Regions from separate parts of the Erwinia sp. BNK-24-b genome, predicted to be linked through region 3. Evidence: predicted binding sites of a transcription regulator. Region 3 holds the regulator's gene; each other region holds the start of a gene.
The links. Region 3 encodes LexA, which represses DNA repair genes until DNA is damaged. Its sites were predicted from a motif close to TNCTGTATGTACATACAGNA; they were not measured.
Positions count from the first base shown of each region.

Region 1: the regulator LexA is predicted to act here: its motif matches at 1,373-1,392, upstream of umuD (translesion error-prone DNA polymerase V autoproteolytic subunit).
Region 2: the regulator LexA is predicted to act here: its motif matches at 1,101-1,120, upstream of ACMGGR_RS08165 (YebG family protein).
Region 4: the regulator LexA is predicted to act here: its motif matches at 1,265-1,284, upstream of dinG (ATP-dependent DNA helicase DinG).

Region 1 is NZ_CP179901.1:4,223,424-4,226,526, forward strand. Features, by position in the region: gene ACMGGR_RS19520 (PLP-dependent aminotransferase family protein) at 1-1,160, shown strand, start outside; gene umuD (translesion error-prone DNA polymerase V autoproteolytic subunit) at 1,410-1,829, shown strand; gene ACMGGR_RS19530 (hypothetical protein) at 1,834-2,208, shown strand; gene ACMGGR_RS19535 (winged helix-turn-helix domain-containing protein) at 2,511-3,103, shown strand, end outside.
Region 2 is NZ_CP179901.1:1,840,254-1,843,356, forward strand. Features, by position in the region: gene purT (formate-dependent phosphoribosylglycinamide formyltransferase) at 1-998, opposite strand, end outside; gene ACMGGR_RS08165 (YebG family protein) at 1,137-1,478, shown strand; gene ACMGGR_RS08170 (sugar phosphate isomerase/epimerase family protein) at 1,957-2,796, opposite strand; gene ACMGGR_RS08175 (prolyl oligopeptidase family serine peptidase) at 3,097-3,103, shown strand, end outside.
Region 3 is NZ_CP179901.1:4,335,554-4,338,656, forward strand. Features, by position in the region: gene ACMGGR_RS20015 (CsbD family protein) at 94-303, opposite strand; gene lexA (transcriptional repressor LexA) at 790-1,398, opposite strand; gene ACMGGR_RS20025 (diacylglycerol kinase) at 1,501-1,863, opposite strand; gene plsB (glycerol-3-phosphate 1-O-acyltransferase PlsB) at 1,992-3,103, shown strand, end outside.
Region 4 is NZ_CP179901.1:3,133,724-3,136,826, reverse strand. Features, by position in the region: gene ACMGGR_RS14250 (GNAT family N-acetyltransferase) at 1-111, shown strand, start outside; gene ACMGGR_RS14245 (DUF3750 domain-containing protein) at 358-1,134, shown strand; gene dinG (ATP-dependent DNA helicase DinG) at 1,308-3,103, shown strand, end outside.

The DNA.
Region 1 (3,103 bases), 110 kb from region 3:
CGGCGCAGATAACGCTATCGCAAAGAGGCGAACAGCTGCTGAGCCGTGCCGGAGCCAGCCAGCGCCAGTGGGGCGCTTTTATGCCTGGCGTGCCGGACGTACGTCATTTTCCCCATCATACGTGGAGCAAAATTGCGCGACGTATTAACGTGCGGCTTCCGGTGGAAATACTGAGCTATTCGCAGCACGGAGGTTATGCGCCGCTGCAAACTGCGCTGGCAGAATATTTGCGCGTCTCGCGTTCCGTCAAATGCCGTGCGGAGCAGATCCTCATCACTTCCGGCACGCATCAGTCGCTGGATCTGCTGGCTAAAATGCTGTGCGATCATGGCGATCGGGTCTGGGTAGAAGAGCCCGGTTACTGGGGGCATCGCAGCGTGCTGGAAGTCAACGGCCTGCGGATTGTCCCGGTTCCGGTGGATGACGAAGGGCTGACGCTACCGCCAGAGGCCACGCCGCCGCGCCTGATTTGTATTACGCCTTCTCACCAGTATCCGACAGGAGCCGTGATGAGCCTCAACCGGCGTAAGGCATTACTCGATCGGGCGAAAAAATGGGGTAGCCTGGTCATTGAAGATGACTACGACAGCGAGTTTCGCTATGGCGAAAACCCGATTCCGGCTTTACAGGGGTTGTCGCCGGATGAAAGCGTTATCTATCTGGGGACATTCAGCAAAACCCTTTATCCGGGGCTGCGCATCAGCTATATGGTTCTGCCGCCTTCGCTGACGGAGCGGCTTAAAATTGCCCACTCTGAACTTTATCGCGGCGGCTACGGCCTTACCCAGTTAACGCTGGCCGAGTTTATCCGTGAAGGCCATTATGCGGCGCATATCCGCCGCATGCGTCAGCTCTATAGCCAGCGGCGCGCTGCCCTGGTCAACGTTATCTGCCATGAGCTGGGCGCTGAATTTATTGGTCAGGACAGCCATGCCGGCCTGCACCTGATTTTAGCGCTGCCGCAGGCGGTCGATGATATTGCCCTCAGCGCCGAGCTTGAGCAGCAAGGCGTATGGACTCGCCCGCTTTCAGTCTATTACGCTGGCGAAGCAAAAAGGCACGGTCTGATTCTGGGCTACGCCTGCGTCAGCGCCGAGGCGATGGCAGAGACGTTTATGCCCATTGCCCGCTGCGTTAAAAGTCGCCTTGCAGGTCACTAAGCCCATTGCTCGCTGCGTTAAAAGTCGCCTTCCAGCCCGCGGGCCGCAAAACGCTACGCTGATTTTGCGGTCCGCCGTTTTTCAGAATACTCCCTTTTTTCATCCCGCTTTCCCGTGCTGGCAGGCCCGGCCGCCCGTTTTCTCCCCTTCCTCCCTTTTAGCGATCCTGAAAAAAAGCGTCGGCAAGCTTGATTGATTATCGGAAAAGGTAATACTGTATTTATATACAGCCCTTTTCAGGATAACCCTATGAATCTCCTTCGCCCTGCTGAGGTACGCGCGCTGGTGCAGCGACCGCTATTTCTGTACCGAGTGCCCTGCGGATCGCCCGGCGGCGCACACGATCATGTCGAACAGCGTCTGGATTTAAACGATCTGCTGGTGCAGCGGCCAGAGCACACTTATTACATTCGGGTCAGCGGTGACTCTATGAAAGACGCCGGTATTGATGACGGCGATTTGCTGGTCGTCGATAACGGCCTCACTGCCGATCATGGTGATATCGTGGTGGCAGCCGTTAACGGCGAGTTTACGGTAAAAAAATTACAGCTGCGCCCGGATGTGCGGCTGCTGGCAATGAATCAGGCATGGCCGCCGATTATTCTGGCCGAAGAAGAGCAGCTGGAAATATTTGGCGTTGTTACCTTTACCATCAAGGCAATGGAGTAATGACATGAGCGGATTAAAAAATCGGGTGTATCGCTCGTGCGTTGCTGCCAGCGCCGCAGAACAGAATCTGGCTTCCACCCACCAGATAAAGTTTTTGTTTAGCAAACTTCAGGATCTTATTCCTACCAACGATGATTGCTACCTTAGCGCCTGCAACGGCAGCTTCTGTATTATTGACCGCTATCGCCCTGCCGTCGCCGGTAGCCGGGTATTGATTGAGGTGGCGGGCGACTGCAACTGGGCGTACGTCAGACGCCATCCGGAGCAGATCATAACGGATGAGGGGGTAATCATTGAGGGTAAAGCCTTAAGCGAGGTCACCATTATCGGCGTGGCCATCCGTGAAATCATCCCAACCAGCCAGCGTTCTTCGCTATGAAATAGCCTTAATTAACCGGCGAGAGCATTTTACCGTCAGCTTTATTGCATCAGTAACAGGGTAATCTTTGCCGCATTTTTATTGGTAATGATTCAGAAAACCGATAAGAAATTAGCCTTTGAAAAATTTAGCTTCATACAGATAGACTTTATAACACAAATCATATAAATATATCTTCAGGACTGAACTTTTAGGAAGAAGCTGAATAATAAACTCTCCTTTCATAATTTTTCCTGAAAAGAAGGATAAAAACCACCTTTCTGACTGCCAGGATGGCATCAGAGTTCATCATGGAAAGAACAATGTATAACAGAGATAAATGCGACGCCTGTTTTTATATGATCGACAATAAGGTGTTATTTACACCTTATAAAAAGAAGCTGATGGTCGTGAAGGATAACAGCGTCAGTAAAACCATTTTTATTAATGCTCCCGCAAGCCGCTGCTTACTCCTTTTGCTACAAAACCCGCAAAAAATCATCTCCAGAAAAGATTTTATCGAAGAGGTCTGGAGCCGACAGGGTATCGTCGTCGCCCAGAACACCTATTACCAGAATATATCCTTACTGAGAAAAGCGCTCAGACAAGCAGGCCTCTCTGAAGATTTTATTGTTACCGTACCGCATAAGGGGCTAACGATAACCAGAAAAATCGAGGTAAAAGAAGTTGAGAAAGAGGATGAGTTGATCAGGAATATCGATGCTTTAGAGCTGACCGATCCCGATCGGAATTTAGCCCACTTTCCTCCTGAAAAAATCCTGTTAACCAAACAAAGCAGCGACAGAGCCAGCAAAGTCAAAAATACTCATCCCTGTTTGCTTATATTTATTGCCGCTCTCGTTTCATTTATCATCACCCTTACCACCCATTATCTATTTTCCGCAAACGCCTCCTG
Region 2 (3,103 bases), 2.3 Mb from region 3:
CTGCTTTGCAGCTCAGGCAAAATGACGGCGGAAGCCGCAGGGCCATACTGGCGAACGGCACCAACAGGCAGGCCAAGGAAAGCGCGTACGTGCAGGGCGAACTCTGACAGATCCTGAGAAATCAGCGTGACCATTCCGGTATCGTGCGGACGAGGTGACACCTCGCTGAATACTACATCGTCACCGCAAACGAACAGTTCCACGCCGAACAGGCCGTGACCGCCCAGCGCCGTCACTACCTTTTCTGCGACCTGTTGCGCACGCTGTAAGGCCAGCTCGCTCATCTGCTGCGGCTGCCAGGATTCACGATAATCGCCGTCTTCCTGACGGTGGCCGATTGGCGTACAAAAATGAATGCCGTCGACGGCGCTGATGGTCAGCAGCGTGATCTCGAAATCGAACTTCACCACGCCTTCGACAATCACGCGGCCTGCACCGGCGCGACCGCCTTGCTGCGCATATTCCCATGCCGCCGCCAGTTCGCCTGCCTCACGAATAAAGCTCTGGCCTTTACCCGAGGAGCTCATTACTGGTTTAACAATGCAGGGGAAACCGATTTCCTGCGCGGCCTGGTTAAAGTCTGCCACGTTATCGGCAAAGCGATAGGAAGAGGTGGGCAGCAATAGCTCTTCAGCCGCCAGACGACGAATGCCTTCGCGGTTCATGGTCAGACGCGCCGCGCGAGCGCAGGGCACTACGTGCTGGCCCTGTTTTTCCAGCTCAATCAGCATATCGGTAGCGATAGCCTCGATCTCCGGCACGATATAATCCGGACGTTCCAGCGCGACCAGCGCTTTCAATGCTTCGCCATCCAGCATGTTAATCACATGGCTGCGGTGGGCGACATGCATAGCTGGCGCATCGGCATAGCGATCGACCGCGATCACTTCAACGCCCAGACGCTGACATTCGAGCGCCACTTCTTTGCCCAGTTCTCCTGAACCTAACAGCATTACACGAGTTGCGGCAGGACGCAGCGCAGTACCAAGAGTTGTCATAAATCTCTACCTGATTGAGGGAAAAAACGCGCGCGCAGTATAAACGAAAACGATTGCGCGTTCATCAGTTTTTCGGGCTTGAGAAATAATGCAGGGCTGATATACTGTATAAAAATACAGTTAAACGAGGTGTGTACTATGGCTGTTGAAATCAAATATGTTGTCGTCAGAAAAGGTGAGGAAAAGATGACTTTCGCCAGCAAGAAAGAAGCCGACGCTTATGACAAAATGCTTGATATGGCTGAAGTGTTCTGCGACTGGTTAAGCGCCGCGCCGCTGGATATGGACGAAAACCAGCGTGAAGCGCTGGGTATGTTCCTGTCTGAACACAAAGATGCCGTCCAGCATATTCTGCGTACCAGTAAAATGCCAGAAGCGGCAGACGAGCGTCCTGCGGCTTCCGTTGCCGAGCTTAGCGCCGTGACGGATGAAAAAGGCGAGGAAAAAGCGGGCAAAACCGGGCGTGGCAAAGCTGCCTGAGGGGTAAAGTCCCCTGAATAGCTGAATAGCTGAATAGCTGAATAGCTGAATAGCTGAATAGCTGAATAGCTGAATAGCTGAATAGCTGAATGGACAGATAGCGATATCATTAAGCCGCCAGGTTGCCGGACATTCGCCGTGCTGCCTGCTCAGCGGCAGAAAAGCCAGCCGCCCGGCTGGCTCTGTTTTATCCACTGGCGCAAGAGCAGGTCGTGCTTAGCCAGTTAACTGACCGGCACGCTTTATGGCTTGACCTGGCCACTTAACCGACCGGTACGCTTTGTGACATGTTTAGCGAGTTAACCCATCAGCACGCTTTGCGACATGTTTAGCCACTTAACCCACCAGCACGCTTTATGGCCTGACCTGGCCAGTTAAGCGGCCAGCACGCTTTGTGATATGTTTAACCAGTTAACCCACCAGCACGGTTTATGACATGTTTAGCCAGTTAACCGGCCGGTACGCTTTATGGCCTGACTTAGCCAGGCTGGCCTGGCGTCGCCTGGGCGCAGCAGCGTTTCAGAGCATGCATTGCCTCTTTTGCCGCGTCGGCGGGCGCTCGCTGATGGAGCCCATCGTTAAAGACCTCCAGTCCCACCGGCCCCCGGTAACCTTCCGCTTCCAGGTAATCCAGCAGCGTATAAAGCGGGAAGTTTCCCTGACCCGGCAGCAGGCGATGGTGCCTGGCCGTCTGCACCAGCTGGTCACCTGACGGCAGTTCGTCCAGATCAGAAAGCTGTACCAGAAAGATTTTTTCCATCGGGATCCCGTTGAGATCGGCGATAGTGCGGTTGCGTACAAAAATATGAAAGGCATCGATAACCAAACCAAGGTTGGGTTCATTGACGCGCTGGACAAGCTGCCACGCGGCCGGGGTTGTGTTGATGTGCGTACTCCACGCCATCGCCTCGAAAGCCACCCGCAGGCCGCGTTTTCCGGCTTCCTGAGCCAGCCAGCGAATATCTTCCTCTTCTCTTTCGGCCATACACTCTTTTTGCGTGGAGGCCGGAGTCAGTATTGTTGTCGCACCCAGCGCCACGGCCGTATCCAGCATTTCCAGAGCATCGCGGCGTTTTTCCTCGCGCTGGTGGTCAGGCGCGCCGTCAAAATCCAGCAATACCTGGTAATCAGTCAGCGACAGGTTTTGCTGCTGTAGCAGGCTTGCGACATCTTTCGCCGTGCCTTTGGCCGCATCGACATCCTGCCGCCACAGTTCTACCTGGTTGAATCCCGCTTCGGCCGCGGCAGCAATTTTCTCTTCCGTCGTGCCGCCTAATAAAACCGTATTGATAAACAACGGGCTATTTTGAAAACGCATACTTTTCCCCTTATCGACTATTCTGTCTGACCTGATAAAACGTAAACGGTCTGACCTTTTGACTCTGTGATGCGGGTAAGTATAGTGGTCTGCGTAAATTTGCCAGTAACATCAGTGGGGTAAAGGTTTGCCAGGCTTTGCCTGCCTTGACGCTTCCTGACGCGTGCGTTCAGAAAACCTGAATGCGCCAGAAAGCTTTTAAACCTTGTTTTTCAACTCTTCTTCGCGCCTGCCGCTTGGCAATCACCGCCACAACTGCCACCCTTACTCTGTATAACTGATTCAGCGGGGCAAAGAATGATAAAAC
Region 3 (3,103 bases):
CCAAAGGCCATAAACAAACAAGGGCGGTGCCGTAAGCACCACCCTTGTTAAGCAGACTGATTATTTAGCCTGCCAGCGACTTACTTAACATCCTCAGAAGCGATGTTTATTCGTCGTTTCCCAGTCACCGAGTTCTTTTTCGGCCTGGTCTTTAGTGTAGCCATAGCGTTCCTGGATTTTACCTACCAGCTGATCGCGTTTGCCTTCAACGATGGTCATATCATCGTCGGTCAGCTTGCCCCACTTCTCTTTCACTTTACCTTTTAACTGCTTCCAGTTACCGCCGGCTTCGTCTTTATTCATCTTGTCTCTCCTTAACTTAGAACCTTAGGTGATAACAGCTTATCGTTACAGCAAAACGGCTGACAGCAACATAAAACGCTGCCTAAATGCTTAACGTACTAATAATTGTAGTAGATGATGGCGGTTTTGCATGGCGACCAGCAAAAAAAAGCGAAGCGGTGTGAAAGCAAAGGTAACAAGCCTGTACGACGTGCGGAGACAGTAGCCATTAAGAAAGACGGCAGTAGCAGTAGCAGTAGCAGTAGCAGTAGCAGTAGCAGTAGCAGTAGCAGTAGCAGTAGCAGTAGCAGTAGCAGTAGCAGTAGCAGTAGCAGTAGCAGTAGCAGTAGCAGTAGCAGTACAGCAAACACGGGGAAGGCAGTCACGGTCAAATGCCGTGTTAAAAGAAAGGAAAATCTGTGCTGCTAAGAGAAGATCTGAAACTCAGGAAAGCCGCAACGCGCCGTTATAGAAACGACGCGTGGAGAAATCACCAGAAGCGGTGGCTCAGAGCCAGTTACCGTTACGTATCACGCCAACCGCCAGGCCTTCAATTGAAAAGGTTTGCTGACGCAGGTCAACCACAATAGGCTGGAACTCGTTGTTTTCCGGCAGTAAATGAACGATGTTACCCTGCTTTTTCAGTCGCTTGACGGTAACTTCGTCATCAATACGCGCAACCACTACCTGACCGTTACGCACGTCCTGCGTTTTATGTACGGCCAACAGATCGCCATCCATAATACCGATGTCTTTCATCGACATGCCGCTAACGCGCAGCAGGAAATCGGCACCCGGCTTGAATAAATCCGGATCGACCTGGTAATGTCCTTCAATGTGCTGTTCCGCCAGCAGCGGTTCGCCCGCAGCCACACGGCCAATCAGCGGCAGGCCGTCTTCGTCTTCCATCATCAGGCGAATACCGCGTGATGCACCGGAAACGATTTCGATAACGCCCTTGCGCGCCAGCGCTTTAAGGTGCTCTTCAGCCGCATTCGGGGAACGGAAACCGAGCTGCGTAGCGATCTCTGCCCGCGTCGGCGGCATGCCGGTTTGGTTAATATGCTGGCGAATCAGGTCATAAACCTGTTGCTGCCTTGCCGTTAGTGCTTTCATCCCGCCCCCTGGTTGTTTATACAGTCACTTGTAAGTATATACAGGTATTTCGCCGTTGAAAACCTTAAGCTGTGCAAAAAACGACAATTACTTTACGGGCGTTCAGCGTGAAAGCAATATGCTCAGCCAGACGAAAACGGCCAGCAAGATAGCCAGCAGCACCGCCGCCGACCCCATATCCTTGGCGCGTCCGGACAGCTCGTGAAACTCGTTGCCCAACCTGTCGACCACGGCTTCAATGGCGCTGTTAAGCACTTCGACGATAATCACCAGCGCGACGGACCCGATCATCATGACTCTTGCCAGTACGCTGACGTCCAGCCAGCAGGCGATAATGACCGCAATCACTGCTGCCACCAGCTCCTGGCGAAAAGCGGCTTCATGCTGCCATGCCGCTCGTAATCCTTTCCACGAATAACCGGCAGCTTTGATAATCCGCGTGATACCGACGGCGTTATTTGTCATATCAAGGGAACCCTTTGTAATGTTTAACGTCAATGTCAGGGTAGCGCACATTTTGTAACATCACAGATCTCATGCAAGGATTCTGGTATGCTTGCGGCGCTTTGCTAACGAGAGGCTTCATGTTGTCTATGTCAGGTTGGCGTAAATTATATTATAAATTGTTGAATTTACCGGTAAAAATGCTGGTAAAGAGTAAGGCGATCCCCGCCGAGCCGGTCGCTGAACTGGGGCTCGATACGTCGCGCCCTATTATGTATGTACTACCGTATGATTCAAAGGCCGATCTGCTGGCGTTGCGCGAGCAGTGCCGCAAAGAAGATCTTCCCGATCCCTTAGATCCGCTGGAAATCGACGGTACGCTGCTGCCGCGTTACGTGTTTATCCACGATGGCCCGCGCGTGTTTCCTTACTATGCGCCGAATCTGGAATCCGTTAAAACGTTCCATGACTATCTGGATTTGCACCGTAGTCATCCTCTGCTTGATGTGCAGATGGTACCCGTTGCGGTGATGTTTGGCCGCGCACCAGGCCGCGAAGTTCAGGGCGAAAGCCAGCCGCATCTGCGCGTATTAAACGGTATCCAGAAGTTTATCGCCGTCCTGTGGCTGGGACGCGACAGCTTTGTGCGCTTTTCACCGATGGTGTCACTACGCCGGATGGCAACAGAGCACGGCACGGATAAAACTATCGCCCAGAAGCTGGCACGCGTAGCCAGAATGCATTTTGCCCGCCAGCGCCTGGCGGCGATTGGCCCGCGCCTGCCCGTTCGTCAGGATTTGTTCAATAAGCTGTTGCAGTCTAAAGCGATTGCAAAAGCCGTTGAGGATGAAGCGCGCAGCAAGAAAATCTCCCATGAAAAAGCGCAGCAGAATGCCGTTGAGCTGATGGAAGAAGTGGCGGCTGATTTCTCCTACGAGGCGATTCGTCTGACCGACAGAATTATGGGCTGGACGTGGAGCAAGCTCTATCAGGGCATTAACGTTAACGGCGGCGAACGCGTGCGGCAGCTGGCACAGGACGGACACGAGATTGTCTATGTACCGTGCCATCGCAGCCACATGGACTATTTGCTGCTCTCCTACGTGCTCTATCACCAGGGGCTGGTGCCGCCGCATATTGCCGCCGGTATCAACCTGAATTTCTGGCCAGCCGGCCCGATTTTCCGTCGTCTGGGCGCGTTCTTTATTCGTCGTACCTTTAAAGGCAACAAGCTTTACTCCACCGTATTTCGCGAATACCT
Region 4 (3,103 bases), 1.2 Mb from region 3:
GAGCAGCTTTATCTGGCGCAAAACTGGCAGGTTAGCGGTCAAATTCCGGCGTTCGCGCGCTCGACGGAAAACCAGCTGGATGCGACAACGGTAATGTATAAGCTGTTGTAAGCGGATAGCTGAAGCGTACTCCGCCAGGTCAATAGCTAAAGCGCACTATTTCAGGCTGATAGCCGAAGCGTACTCCGCCAGGCGGATAGCTGAAGCGCACACCCTGCGTATCATGGCATTCAGTGGATAAAGATTGAATGCCGCCGCGATTTTCCGTAATGTGATTTTGCTCACATCTTAAGCGCCCGCTCGCTGACCCGTTATCAACCCTTATCAGACCCGCGACGGCGGGTAGCCGAAGGTATTATGTTTCTGCTGAAAGTTATCACGCTCAGTTTTCTTTGTATGCTGCTGCTCTCTTTTGCGCAAAGCTACGTTAAGGCCACCCACAGTGGCGTAGCAATTACGGGGCAGGACTGGGCCACGGCACGTCGCGACTCGGCCGGGATGGCACCCGATGCGCAAAAATTTGTCGATACCGCCATTGTACAGGTTTACGTTGCGCCCACTTTTGGCTGGCGTGGGCTTTTTGCCGTCCATCCGTGGATTATTTATAAAAGGGCGGGCGAGGACCATTTCAATCGATATGAAGTGGTGAGCTGGGGCAGCCGTAACGTGATTCGCCATAATTACGCGCTGCCCGACGGCTACTGGTTTGGCGCGAAGCCCAGGCTGCTGCTTGACCATCGTGGCGCGGCGGCAGCGGCGATGATCCCCCGTATTGAAGCGGCAATTAAAAGCTATCCGTGGCCGCATAGCTACCGCGTCTGGCCTGGCCCAAACAGCAACACGTTTTTAGCGCACATCGGCAGGGAAGTGCCGGAGCTGAAGCTGGATCTGCCCGCTAACGCTATTGGCAAAGATTTCCGGCCGCTGAGCAATCCTGTAGGTTTGCCTGCATCCGGCAAGGGGGTGCAGATTTCACTGCTGGGCGTGCTGGGGCTGACGCTGGGCGCGGAAGAAGGGCTGGAATTTAACGTGCTGGCTTTCAACTTTGGCATCGATTTCAGGCATCCGGCGTTGCGTCTCCCCTTTACCGGCAGGCTTGGGATGAGTAAAACCGCAACGGATAACAATGGCTGATAGCCTCTCTCTATCGGGCCGGTCAGCTGAGCGATGACGATGGTGACGGGCCGAGGCTTTCTGGCCGCTGCAAAGCGATAAATTGCGAGCCGGGCTGAAGGATTGCGGCAAAAGGCTGACGCCGACGAAATACTGTGTAAAAATACAGGCCGTTTTGGTGAAAAGTGGTTGTTATGGCGCTAAATGCTGCGTTAAAAGCGCAAATTGCCGGCTGGTATAAAGCTCTCCAGCAGCAGATCCCCGATTTTATTTCCCGCGCGCCGCAGCGGCAGATGATTGCCGAAGTGGCGAAAACGCTGGCGGGCGACGATGGCCGTCATCTGGCGATCGAAGCGCCAACCGGCGTGGGGAAAACCCTTTCTTATCTGATTCCGGGTATCGCCGTCAGCCGTGCCGAAGAGAAGCCGCTGGTGATAAGTACCGCTAACGTGGCGCTGCAGGATCAGATTTACAGTAAAGATCTGCCGCTGCTGCAAAAGATCATTCCCGATCTGCGTTTTACTGCTGCTTTTGGTCGCGGTCGCTACGTTTGCCCGCGCAACCTTTCGGCGCTGGGCGGTGATGAAGAGAAGCAGGGCGATCTGCTGCTGTTTCTGGATGACGAGATGACCGCCAGCAAGGATGAGCGCGCGTTGTGCAGCACGCTGCAAAAAAATCTCGATCGGCACCAGTGGGATGGCCTGCGCGATCACTGTGAAGACACCATTGAAGATTCGCTCTGGCAGCGCATCAGCACGGATAAAACCAACTGCCTGGGCAGCAACTGCCACTGGTTTCGCGAGTGTCCGTTCTACCTGGCCCGCCGCGAAATCGAAAATGCCGACGTGGTGGTTGCCAACCACGCGCTGGTGATGGCCGCGCTGGAGACGGAATCGGTGCTGCCGCCGCCGAAAAACCTGCTGCTGGTGCTGGATGAAGGCCATCACCTGCCGGAGGTAGCGCGGGACGCACTGGAGATGAGCGGCGATATCACCCCGGCCTGGAGCACGCTTCAGCTCGATCTGTTCTGCCGCCTGGTGGAGCAGTGTATGGCGCAGTTCCGGCCTAAAAAACCGCCGCACCTTAGTAACCCGGAGCGCCTTAAGGCCCACTGTGAAGAGATGCACGAGCAGCTACAGCAGCTGTCGCATATCCTGATACAGCTGTTGCCAGGCCAGCAGGAAAGCGAATACCGTTTTGAAATGGGGCTGCTGCCGGAAGAGGTGATGACGCTTTGCGCCAGGCTGTTTAAGCTCAGCGACGGGCTGCGCGGGCTGGCAGAGGCGCTGCTGAACGACCTGGCGGAAAAAACCGGTCAGTTTGACGTGGCACGTCTGCATCGTACCCTGCTGCAAATGAACCGGGCGCTCAGCTGGTTTGAAGCCAGCAGCAAGCTCTGGCGCCTGGCCTCAATGGAGCAGGCTTCGGGCGCGCCGGTTTCCAAATGGGTTACTCGTGAACTGCGCGAAGGCAATCCGCACCTGCTGTTCCACTGTGCCGGTATCCGCGTCAGCGACCAGCTGGAAAAGCTGCTGTGGCGCAAAATCCCGCATGTGGTGCTGACCTCCGCCACGCTGCGCTCGCTAAACAGCTTTCAGCGCCTGCAGGAAATGGCCGGATTAAGCGAAAAAGTGGGCGACCGTTTCGTTGCGCTTGATTCGCCGTTTAACCACGTCGAGCAGGGCAAGTTAATCATCCCGCAGATGCGCTATGAGCCGATGCTGGCGAACGAGGTTGAACACCTGGCGGAAATGGCGCACTTTTTCCGTCAGCAGATCAAAGAAGGCAAGCACAAAGGCCTGCTGGTATTGTTTGCCAGCGGCCGCGCGATGCAGCAGTTTATTTCCTACCTGCCTGAGTTACGGCTGATGCTGCTGGTACAGGGGGATAAACCCCGTCCGGCGCTGGTGGCGCTGCACCGCAAAAAAGTTCAGCAGGGCGAAACCAGCGTGCTGGTTGGCCTGCAGTCTTTTGCCGAAGGGCTGGATTT